One region of the Pseudoalteromonas nigrifaciens genome, then DNA from elsewhere that is predicted to be linked to it. Evidence: predicted binding sites of a transcription regulator. Region 1 holds the regulator's gene; the other holds the start of a gene.
The links. Region 1 encodes FliA, which starts transcription of late flagellar genes. Its sites were predicted from a motif close to CTAAAGNTNNNNNNNNNNNNGCCGATA; they were not measured.
Positions count from the first base shown of each region.

Region 2: the regulator FliA is predicted to act here: its motif matches at 4,859-4,885, upstream of pomA (flagellar motor protein PomA).

Region 1 is NZ_CP011036.1:902,223-908,670, reverse strand. Features, by position in the region: gene PNIG_RS04280 (chemotaxis protein CheA) at 1-1,800, opposite strand, end outside; gene PNIG_RS04275 (protein phosphatase CheZ) at 1,816-2,577, opposite strand; gene cheY (chemotaxis response regulator CheY) at 2,593-2,976, opposite strand; gene PNIG_RS04265 (RNA polymerase sigma factor FliA) at 3,017-3,727, opposite strand; gene PNIG_RS04260 (MinD/ParA family ATP-binding protein) at 3,754-4,614, opposite strand; gene flhF (flagellar biosynthesis GTPase FlhF) at 4,607-6,097, opposite strand; gene flhA (flagellar biosynthesis protein FlhA) at 6,118-6,448, opposite strand, start outside.
Region 2 is NZ_CP011036.1:2,777,662-2,784,109, forward strand. Features, by position in the region: gene PNIG_RS13160 (M20 metallopeptidase family protein) at 1-947, shown strand, start outside; gene PNIG_RS13165 (DNA topoisomerase III) at 973-2,913, opposite strand; gene PNIG_RS13170 (flagellar motor protein MotB) at 3,116-4,036, opposite strand; gene pomA (flagellar motor protein PomA) at 4,039-4,806, opposite strand; gene PNIG_RS13180 (exodeoxyribonuclease VII small subunit) at 5,075-5,317, shown strand; gene ispA ((2E,6E)-farnesyl diphosphate synthase) at 5,320-6,207, shown strand; gene dxs (1-deoxy-D-xylulose-5-phosphate synthase) at 6,320-6,448, shown strand, end outside.

The DNA.
Region 1 (6,448 bases):
TTGCTCACTCACTACCACCATTAAGGTAGGTAAAATAGCCAAAGTTAACGGTACTTTAATTTCAAGTATAGTGCCCACACCTAGTTCTGACTCTATGCTAACCGAGCCATTTAACTGGGTGATTTTAGTTTTAACCACATCCATGCCAACACCACGACCAGAAATATCAGATATTGCTTCTTTGGTAGAAAACCCTGGCGCAAATATCAGATTGTAAGCTTCGGTGTTAGACAAACGGCTTGCTTGCTCTTGATCAAGCACACCTTTTTTAATTGCTATTTGTTTTAGTTTTTCAGCATCCATACCTGCGCCATCATCTTTAATGGTAAGCAAAATATGATCCCCCTGCTGCGAAGCAGAAAGCGTAACGGTACCTGTTCTCGGTTTACCCGCAGCTTCACGATCATCTGGCATTTCTATACCATGATCAACCGAGTTACGTACTAAATGCACTAATGGATCGGCCAGTGCCTCAACTAGGTTTTTATCTAAATCGGTTTCTTCGCCAACCAGCAATAAATTAATATCTTTATTTAAGGTACGTGCTAAGTCGCGAACAACACGCGGAAAACGGCCAAATACTTTTTTGATTGGCTGCATTCGCGTTTTCATTACCGCGCCTTGCAAATCAGCTGTAACAACATCTAAGTTAGATATTGCTTTACTCATAGATTCACTTTCTGAACTGGTGGCTAAACTCACTAAACGATTACGTACTAATACAAGCTCGCCCACCATATTCATAATTTGATCAAGGCGTTTAGTATCAACCCTTACTGTCGTTTCAGCTTGTGCAGGCGGCGCTTTTTTAGCAACTGGCGCAGCGGTATTGGTATTAGCACTTGCTGCTACAACAGCCGCTTGTGGCTGCTTAACTTTATCAACTGCTACTGGTGAGGATTTAACTACAGCTGCTTTAGGAGCCGTAACTTTATTTACAGGTGCAGGTGTTGCCGCGCTTTCTTTAGATTTTGGCGCCGCTCCCTTGCCATGCAGCTCATCTAGTAAAGCTTCAAACTCATCGTCACTTATTTCATCATCGTTAGTGCTAGCAGCCGGACTTTGAGCTGCTTGAGGTTTTGGAGTTTTATTTACCGCACCAAAACTTCCTACTCCATGAAGCTCATCTAATAAGCTATCAAATTCATCGTCGGTAATATCGCCACTTAAGTCGCTGCTATTACTTAATGACTCTTTTATTGCAGGGCCTTTACCTTTGCCATGAAGTTCATCAAGTAAGTTTTCGAATTCATCTTCGCTAATTTCATCAATATGCGCATCGTTTGCTGTAGCGTTTGTTGCTGCACTGGGTGCATCAAACAACTCATCAAATGCAAAAGGGTCATCATCTAAATTAGCATCTTGCGTTATTACTGGCGCAATAGTGTCACCACCAAGCTCTTCTTCTGTGGGCGGTAAACCTAATTTATGTAATATTTCGAGTAACTGAGGATCGGCAGGCTCTGGTTGCTCACGATTTTTAATCGTAGCAAACATTTCGTTAATAGTATCAAGTGCTTGAAGTATAACATCCATTAACTCAGAGTTAACTGTTCGCACTTTTTGACGCAGTAAGTCAAACACGTTTTCTGCGCCATGACAGGCATCTACCAGCTCTGACATCGCTAAAAAGCCCGCGCCACCTTTAACAGTGTGAAAGCCTCTAAAAATAGCGTTCAATAATTCAGTATCTTCTGGGTTATTTTCCAGTTCAACTAATTGTTCAGATAAAAGCTCAAGGATTTCTCCAGCTTCAACTAAAAAATCTTGTAATATATCTTCATCGACTTCAAAGCTCATGCAGTTACTCTCCTATTAGAAGCCCAAACTTGATAAAAGATCATCAACTTCGTCTTGATCAGATACAACATCATCACGCGATTCTTTATCAATAATAGGGCCTTCTGGGCCTGCTAATGCTTGTGCGGCAATCGAGTTTTCTGTTTTTTGTTGCTCTTGGTTATCGTTTTCATCTTGTGCTGCAAACGCAGTTAACAGATGAATTAAACTTTCTTCAACTTCGCGTACCAGCTCAATAACACGGCGAATTACTTGTCCGGTTAAATCCTGATAATCTTGAGCCATTAACACATTAGTCATTAATACTTGCAACTCATCGGTTTTAAGATGCGAGCTGTTCATAAATTTATCAATGCTATGACACAATGTTTTAAATTCACCAAGTTCAAGATCGCGGCTCATTAACCGATCCCAGGTTGGCTTGATATGCGAAATATCATCAGCTAATTGCTGGGCTAAAGGCAGGCTCGCTTCAACCGCATCCATGGTTTTGTTGGCGGCGTTTTCTGTCATTTCTATGACATAGTTAAGTCGCTTTTTAGCATCCGGAATGGCATCAGTGGTTAAATCTGTTATGCGGGTGTCAAGCTCAAAACCCTTTAAAGACTCGTGCAACTGGCGCGTTAATTTACCTACTTCTGCAAACAAATATGATTGTTCTTGAGAGGCAGTTTCTAAAATTAACTGATCAGCTTTATGTTGCTCACCGTTTTCTAAAAAAGTGACCAGCTGACGTGCTTGCTCTAAAGTAATCTGAGGCGCAGCAGGTGCTGACATAAGCCTCTCCCCTTATTAACCTAAGCGTTCGAACACTTTTTCTAATTTAGTTTTTAATGTACCCGCAGTAAATGGCTTAACAATATAACCATTAACACCTGCTTGGGCTGCTGCAATAATTTGCTCTTTTTTAGCTTCTGCAGTAACCATTAAAACCGGAAGATGCTTTAATTTGTCATCTGCGCGTATTGCTCTTAACAAGTCAATACCTTGCATGCCCGGCATATTCCAATCTGTTACTACAAAGTCAAATGATTGATTTTGCAACATAGGTAAAGCAGTTGAGCCATCATCTGCTTCTAAAACATTGGTAAACCCTAAATCACGCAATAGGTTTTTAATAATACGTCTCATCGTTGAAAAGTCATCAACAACAAGAATTTTTATGTTTTTATCCAAAACATCCTCCAGTGAGGCCTAAACCTGTATTTACTTACTTCTAATTTATCCAGTCATTGATTTTTGCTTTTAGCTTAATCATCGCCTGACCATGTATCTGACTTACACGCGACTCACTTACATCGAGTATCTGTCCAATTTCTTTTAAATTCATTTCATCGTTATAGTACAACGAAAGCACCATTGCATCTCGCTCTGGTAGGGATTTAATTGCACTTAATAAAGATTCATTAAACCTTTCATTTTTAACATTATTAAAGGGTTTGTCTAGTGCTAAATCGTGCCCAACAGGTGTTATAACATCCTCATCAATACCTAAATCTTCTATTCCCAAGATTTTACTGGAATTAACATCGGTTAAAATATGATGATATTGCTCTAGTGTAATTTCAAGCTTTTGGGCAACTTCACTGTCTGTAGGTTCACGATTCAGGCTGCTTTCTAATGCTGAAATAGCTTCTATAACCTGGCGGCTTTTACGATGTACTGAGCGAGGAGCCCAGTCTCCACGGCGCATTTCATCAAGCATAGCGCCCCGAATACGAATACCCGCAAAGGTTTCAAAACTAGCGCCTTTAGTGGCATCAAAGTTTTTTGACGCCTCTATTAATCCTATCATTCCTGATTGAATTAAATCATCGAGTTGTACACTAGGGGGTAAACGAGCAATTAAATGACATGCTACTTTTTTTACTAATGAAGCATGCTTTTCAACAATCATATTTAAATTTTGTGTTGATTCATATCCCATAGCTCTATTCACCAATGTAGTCATAGTTAGCCGTTAACGAGTTTCTCAATGAAAAATTCTAAATGACCCGAAGGCTGGTTCGGTATTGGCCACTTTGTTATTCTTGTTGCTAATGTTTTAAAGGCAAGTGCAGCTGGAGAACTAGGAAACAGTTCAACAATTACTTTTTGACGACGTGTTGCTTTACGCATATTTTCATCATAAGGAACGGTTGCAACCAGCTCCATTGATATATCTAAAAATCGGTCTGTAACCTTTGATAGCTTTGCAAATAACTCTTGCCCTTCGCGTAATGAACGCACCATGTTGGCAACAATTTTAAATTTATACACGCCATGTTCGCGGCTTAATACTTTGATCAGTGCATAGGCATCGGTTATTGAAGTAGGCTCGTCACATACCACAACCAAAACATCTTGTGCAGCGCGAGAAAAACTCAGCACCATATCCGATATACCGGCAGCGGTATCAACAACTAATATATCAAAATCAGTATTGAGTTCGCTAAAAGCACGAATAAGCCCAGCATGTTCTGCAGGCGACAACTCAACCATACTTTGTGAACCCGAAGTCGCTGGTACTATTTTTATCCCAGCGGGGCCTTCTACTAGTATTTCATCAAGCTCACATTCGCCAGATAACACATGCGATAAATTACGCTCAACACGTAGTCCAAGCATTACATCACAATTGGCTAAACCCAAATCGGCATCAAGCACTAACACTCTATTGCCTTGCTGACCTAAAGCGATCGCAGTATTTAACGATACATTTGTTTTTCCAACGCCACCTTTACCGCCAGTGACGGCGATAACCTTAACGCCGTTATTATTATTTTTGCTCATTTTACGCAGGCCGCTTGCTTGATCTAATACTGTGTTAATCATACATCTCTACTGTGCTCGACGCCACTGATTGGTGTCGTGAATGTTGTACTTTTGTTCTCTTTAAATATAATTGCTCAGCTTTTTTCACTAGTTTTTCTGCATTTGCAACTCGAATATCTTCAGGTACTCGTTGACCATTAGTAAGATACCCTATTGGCAGGCGATTTTGAATCGCAATACTAATTATCTCGCCTAAACTTAATGATTCGTCGAGTTTAGTGAAAATACAACCGCTTAACTGTACTTTTTTAAAGTGTCTTACGGTTTCTTGTAACACATTTATTTGCGCAGTGGCACTTAATACTAAGTAATTACGAATATCCACACGCTGATTACGCATTAAGGTATTTAGCTGCTCAGTTAAACGTAAATCACGTTGGCTCATACCTGCGGTATCTATAAGTACTAAGCGCTTGTTACGTAAATGATATAACACTTCAGCCAGTTCGTTCGCATCTTTAACTTGTTTAACCCCACAGCCTATAATACGGCCATATGTTGCAAGCTGCTCGTAAGCACCAATTCTGTAAGTATCGGTAGTAATTAGCGCTACTTTATCAGCACCATATTTTTGTGCACCTAATGCCGCGAGCTTAGCCACTGTAGTGGTTTTACCCACACCGGTTGGGCCAACTAATGCGTAAACACCACCTTGGCGCAAAATTTCGTTATTCGTGGTTTGCATCTGATCTTCAACCATAGTTAACAGCGCTTTCCAGCCCTGCTGACGCGGAACATCTTCAGGTACAAAACAAGCCATTTGCTCAGCAACTTCTTTATCGATTCCCATGCCTACTAAGCGGTCAATCATGCATGCGCGCGTTGGGTCACGGCGCGCCATATCTTGCTGCATTAAACCCGACACTTGGTGCTCTAATAACTGGCGAATTGCGTTCATTTCTTCACGCATTGTGCTCATTGCTTCACTTTCGGTATTTTTAGTCGTGTGTTTTTGCGCAACTGGCGTGTCTAACTCATCAAAATCACGGTCTAGGTCATCAAAACCTAAGCTGTCAGCTTGCGTTTGTGGGCGTGCTTGCGCAGCTTCTTCACGCGCAAACATATTTGTAGGGCGTTGTTTAGCGACCGGCTCTTGATAATGCTCTGAGGTATCTATACCTGATTGCGAAAACATTGAGGCCAATTCTGCTGAACGTGGACGCGGCGACTGGCGCTCTAATAATGCTTGTAAGCTGTCGGCTACCTTTGCTTGTGGCTCAGGTCTAGCACGCTGTGGCTCTGGTTTTACAAAGTTATGCATGCTTTGCGAGTGGGCAGAATGTGCCGTACGCTGCTGCAGCGGCGCACTTTGTTGTGGCGCGGCGGCTTTAGGGGCTGCTTTGTCATAATCAACCGCTGCGACAATTTCTACGCCGTTTGCGAGTTTTTTATTAGACATAATAACCGCATCAACACCTAGCTCATCTTTAACTTCTTTAAGTGCTGTGCGCATATCTTTAGCAAAAAAACGTTTAATCTTCATGGTTCAACCCCTTTAAAATCTTATTGTTGGCCTACTGAGCTAACAATCTTGATCTGCCTTTCGTCTGGTATCTCTTGATAAGACATCACTCGCAATCCTGGAATGGTGTACTTAACAAAACGAGATAACACAGTGCGTAACATTCCTGACGTTAACAGTATTGAAGGTTCACCGGCCATTTCTTGATTTTGATGCGCTTCGTTTAATGACACTTGAAGTCGCTCTGCAAGTCCTGGCTCTATTCCGGCACCTTCGTCGCCTGCATTTTGTAATGACTGATGCAACATCTGTTCCAACTCAGGCGCCAAGGTTATGACAGGGATTTCTGAAGACATGCCCACTGCATCTTGA
Region 2 (6,448 bases), 1.6 Mb from region 1:
TAGGTGTTATGCACGGCTGCGGTCACGATATACATATGAGCTCATTCATTGGTACTGCTGAACAACTAATAGCTCACAAAAATGCATGGCAAGGCACGCTAATGATGGTGGCACAACCCGCAGAAGAAGTAGGCGGTGGCGCTAAAGCCATGCTAAAAGAAGGCTTATTTAGTAAATATGCAAAACCTGATCACATAATTGCGCTACATGTAAGTGCAAGTGTGCCTGCCGGTAAAGTTGCGATGAAAAACGAATATACTATGGCCAGCGTCGATTCTGTTGATATAACTATAAAGGGTAAAGGCGGACATGGAGCTTATCCGCATACCACTATTGATCCGGTTATTATTGCTGCGCGCACTGTGCTTGCACTGCAAACTATTACGAGTCGTGAGCTTTCACCATTAGAGCCATCAGTTATTACTGTTGGATCTATTCATGGTGGCTCAAAACATAATGTAATTTCTGATGAAGTAAAGTTACAACTTACATTACGCAGCTATAACCCTGATATTAGAAATGCACAAATTGCAGCAATTAAACGCATTACCGCCGGTATTGCACAAAGCGCAGGCCTAGAGGAAGCGCTCTACCCTAAGGTGCAAGTACATGAAGATGAGTCAATTCCATCTACATATAACAATCCAGCACAAACCAACCTTGTGCGTCAAAGTATTGCCAGCGCTATTGGTGATGAAAATGTGCTTGAAACCCTCCCTGTAATGGCAGGTGAAGACTTTGGCTTATATGGCCGCACTGACGAAAATATTCCTATCACACTATTTTGGCTCGGTGGCGTTAACCAAGCAAAATATGCAAGTGCAATAAAAGCGGGCAAAACATTACCTTCACTGCATTCAAGTAAGTTTGCCCCAGACTATAAAGTCGCACTACCAACTGGCATTAAAGCCATGAGTAATGCAGCGGTAACTTTGTTTAATCAATAGTTTTATTTAAATAATAGCTCTGTAGTTAACCTGTAACAGAGCTTTTTTTATAACTTGACTTTTTATAAGGCGTTTTTTGGCCACGTTTAACAAAACGCTTTTTAGCTGAAGTTTTAGGCAGCTTTGCAAATACATTGCTATCGCAATTTGCAGCTTGTTGTACAAAACTATTTAAGTCGGCAAGTAAAGGCTGTAAAAATTGCTGATAGCTCATTACTTGCTGTGCAATATCACCTAAGCTCGACTCCCATTTAGCGGTTAAATCGGGGCGAACTAAACCTTGCGGCAGCACACTAATAAGTGCACTCCCGGTTTCGGTTGCTTTAATTAATTTACCTTCACGTTTTAAAAAACGGCGTTTAAATAATAATTCAATGATCCCCGCTCGCGTTGCCTCTGTGCCTAAGCCATCGGTGTCTTTAAGTACTTTTTTTATCTGTGGATCTTGTACATAGCGGCTTATGCCTGTCATGGCTGCAAGTAAAGTCGCATCACTAAAGTGCGCTGGCGGTGAGGTATATTTTTCAACAACCTCCCCTTGCGAGCAAAAAAGTAACATGCCTTTTGTTAAAGGCGGTAGCGTGGCTTCATCTTTTAATTCAGACTTACCCATTAGCACCTTAAAACCCAAGCTTACATCTTGCTTTGCATTTGCTTTAAATAACCCGCCAGCAATAGTTATCTCTGCTTTAGTTTCGTTGTAAATATAGTCGGGATAAAACTGTATTAAATAATGACGACATATTAATTGATAAACCTTTGTCTCATCGCTACCTAAACTTGCCGACTTTAACTGTTTTGCCGTAGGGACAATGGCGTGATGCGCAGCCACTTTTGAATCGTTAAAACATTTACTACGTTTTTTACTATCAGCTGCTTTTACTAACTCAACACCTTGCCCGCCATTAGTGCTTATAGCTTTTAAAATAACAGACGCATCTTGGTGATGATCATTAGGTAAGTAGCGGTTGTCTGAACGCGGGTAGGTAATTAACTTATGACGCTCATAAAGAGTTTGGCATATATCCAGCACCTTTTGCGCTGGCATAGCAAATGCTTTTGCCGCGTCTATCTGCAAAGCAGATAAGTTATAAGGCAGTGGCGCAGTTTGTTTTTTTTGTTTTTGTTCAAGCGCCGTTAGCTCAGCATTTTGCTGTGTGATACGCGAGGCTACGTTTTCAGCCAATGCTTTATTTAATACTCGCCCTTCTTCGTCTTGATAAGGCTCACATGCCTTACTGGGTATCCATTTTGCACTAAATGATTGTTTTTCGGGGGTGACTAAGTGGGCTAATACTTCATAAAATGGCTTCGATACGAAATTTGCTATGTCATTATCTCTATTAACCACCAAGCCAAGTATGGGTGTTTGTACTCGTCCCACAGAAAGTACGTTACCAAACCCAGCTTTTTGCCCTGCTAAAGTATAAGCGCGGGTTAAATTCATACCAAACAACCAATCAGCACGAGAGCGCGCTAAGGCTGAAACGCTCAACGGAATAAACTCACGGTTAGATCGCATAGTCGTTAATGCTTTTTTTACTGCAGCTAAGTTTAAATCACTAATTAATAAGCGTTGAATATGCTGCTTTTTAGTTTTACTTATTTTGGCTTCTTCAATAACTTGATCGACAAGTAATTGCCCTTCTCTATCGGGATCACCTGCATGCACTAGTGCTGTAGCCTGTTTGATTAGCTTTTTTAACACAGTAAGTTGCTTGCGAGTTTTAGTTTTTGCTTTTAATTGCCACTGCTCAGGAATGATAGGTAGGTGCTCAAACTGCCACTTTTTAAAGCGCTCATCATAGTCATCGGGCTCGGCTTGCTCGAGCAAATGACCAATACACCAAGATACGCAATCACCATTTGCAACTTCAATGTAGCCATCGTGCTTTTTGTGCGGTTTTGGTAACGCGTCGGCAATAGCACGCCCTAATGACGGCTTTTCGGCAATATAGAGTTTCATAAGCAAGCTCTTTTACTGTTTATATACACAGTAGTTTAGCATATCAATTCACAGCGTGGGATGTTTTTATTAAACCGTACTATTTAACAACTCTGAGGTATTTGGCTGAGGTGGTGACTTTTAGTTAATTTTGACTAAAAGTCACCTGAAATCAATTACACTTAGTTTGCTTAAGCCAAGTGTATTTTTAATAAAATGACTGCTACCTTACATCGATAGGATCAGACTCTTTGGCTTTTCCTTGTAAAATAGATATTTCAACGCGACGATTACGACGGCGATCTTCATTGCTGTCATTTGGCACTAACGGCCGGGTTTCAGCACGCCCTACTACCATCATTCTATTTTTATCAAATCCAACTACTTTTTGCAGCTCACTAGCTACTGCAACTGCACGCTTAGATGAAAGATCCCAGTTATTAATATATAACTCGTTTGAAACCTGAAAATCGTCGGTATGCCCCGACACAGTAATTTCTCCAGGCACATCTTTTAATAGCACGCCAATTTCTTGAATAATGGGTTTAAACTTAGGTTGTAAAAATGCACTACCCGAAGGGAAAGAGCCATTTTCACGAATACGAATAATTATTTGCTGCCCTAATGATTCAAGCTCTATGGCACCATCAATTATTTGTTTTTCTAATTGCTGGGCGATTTTTTTAACTAAGTCGTTTGTTTGCTGTTGATCGGCCGCTGAAATTGCTTGATCCGATGCTTGCTCTTTGGAAGTACTACGAGACTCGCCACCACGTTTATCGCCCCGCTGCTCTTGCCTTCCGCCTGCTGAGCTTTCATCACCTGCCTGAAACTCTAACATTTGCTGGGTCATTTCTACCGTTTGCTGTTGAATTGTTTCAATTGGGGTAGGCTCTGGCTTGCCCGGAGTAAACTCCATAGCAATAACTGATGTGCCTTTGGGAATATCTTTAACTTCTATTTTATTTTGTACACCAAATGCAAATTTCATCGAACCGGCAATTTGTTTAAATTTAAGTACATCCATTTCAGAAAACGCAAGCAAGAGCACAAAAAAGCACATTAATAGCGACATTAAATCTGCGAATGTCCCCATCCACGCAGGTAAACCTGGGGGTGGGCACTTGCACTCTTGATCAGACATAGTTAATCCTCAGTGTTTACTTTACGTTTTGATTCAGCTAGATAGTTTTTCAAAATACCTTCTATTACTTTTGGATTTTGACCATCTTGAATACCTAAAACCGCATCTAAAATTAAACGTTGATTCATTGCCTCTTCGTCTTTACGCAGCTCCAATTTTGTTTGAATAGGAATAGCGACTACGTTAGCTAAAAATGCGCCGTATAATGTGGTTAACAATGCCACCGCCATAGCCGGACCAATTGCTTTAGGATCATCCATATTAGATAACATCGCAACTAAGCCTATTAAGGTGCCTATCATTCCCATTGCTGGGGCTATATCACCCAAAGATTTAAATAAAGTAGCACCCGACTCATGCCGTGCTGTAGTTAATGAAATATCTTTTTGCAGTGTGGCCCGCACTACGTCTGCGTCGTGGCCATCTACTAGCATGTCAACGCCTTTGCGCATAAATGGATTCGGTATTTCTGCCTCTTCAAGTGCTAAAAACCCGCCTTTACGTGCTGAATCTGCAAGTTCAACTGCTTTTTCGATTAACTCTTCTGGCGACTCAAGCTTAAACATAAACGCTTTGGTAACCACCTTACCTATGCCAAAAAACTGTGACATAGTAAAGTTTGATAAAACGATAAATAATGAACCGCCAAATACGATTACAACAGAGGGCGTGTTGTAAAACATAGCCATTTCACCGCTACTACTCATAAACATGGACATGACAATTAAGCCAATTGCGCCAAGGATCCCAATAATGGTTGCTAAATCCACATTCCCTCCAAAGGTTTTTGCTTTTATATGCAAACGTTTGTTATTAATTGTTTATCGGCAAGATACTGAATTGCTTAAGCCATTTTTTATAGATAAACATAAAAAGCTGGATTAAGCACTATTCTAGATCAACTTGTGTAATCTATCTAATTATCAATTTTTTAAAACATAAAACGTTTATTAACGAAAAAACCATTTCATCCTTTGACCTAGTTTAGCATTCCCCCTAAAATTGACTTCTAAATTTATTATGTAAGTTGAAATAAAGATGGCGACTAAAAAACCTGAAAACTTAAGTTTCGAGCAAGCACTAGAAGAATTAACAACAATCGTTAGTGAAATGGAACAAGGTGATTTATCGCTTGAGCAGTCATTAAAACAGTTTGAGCGTGGCATTGCTTTAGCAGGCGCATCGTCTAGTAAGTTGCAACAAGCTGAGCAAAAGGTGGCTATTTTAATGGGCAAAGATGAGAAGTCTGTATTAACCGACTTTGATAATGATATGGAATAGCCGTGACTATTAAAGAACTTATTACACATGCTCAAACTGATGTAGCCAATACTCTTAACCTTTATTTTGACCAATCGCTTAATACTGACGAGACCATAAAAGCCGCCACCCATTATAGTTTAATGAATGGCGGCAAAAGATTGCGTCCTTTTTTGGTTTACGCAACGGGTAAAATGCTCGGCGCAGATAAGCAAGATTTAGACGTACTTGCTGCAGCTATAGAATGTATTCATAGCTACTCGTTAGTTCACGATGACTTACCAGCTATGGATGATGATGAATTGCGTCGCGGACGCCCAACCTGTCATATAGTGTACGGTGAAGCACACGCAATTTTAGCCGGTGATGCACTGCAAGCTTTAGCATTTGAGTTAATAGCCAAGCATAATTTTAACTGTAGTGCTCAAGCTCAAGTTAAAATGATTGCTGAACTGGCACATGCCTCTGGGTTACAAGGTATGGTGGCAGGCCAAGGGCTTGATATTGCAGCTACTGATAAAGTAATAACCGTGGCTGAACTTGAGCGTATTCATAAGTTAAAAACCGGTGCGCTAATAAGCTGTGCAATTACACTGGGGGCTTTGTGCTCGAACAATGTTAGTCAAAACACGTTAGAAAATTTAGTCACTTTTGGCTATGCCATAGGGCTTGCATTTCAAGTACATGACGATATTTTAGACGTAGAAGGCGATACCGTTACTTTAGGTAAGCCTCAAGGGTCAGATATCGCTGCGAATAAAGCGACATATCCCGCTTTATTAGGTATGCTAGGCGCTAAAGAAAAAGCGCAAAACTTAATACAACAAGCCCATGCAGCGTTAGCAAATATAGACGCCGATACCAGTGCTTTAGCGTCACTAGCTAACTATTTAATTGAACGTGACCACTAAACACGGCTTAAATGTATTGCAACTTAGCACTAAAATTATTACTGAACATCAAATAACTCAAACAACGCGTTTGCACAGTTAGTTGATGTTAGCGAAGGACATATATAAAACCATGACACTTGATAGCAGCAAGTATCCATTACTTAATTTGGTTAACGAACCAGCCCACTTGCGAGACTTAGCACAAGATAAGCTTCCTGCATTTAGCCATGAGTTGCGTGACTACTTACTCAACTCGGTA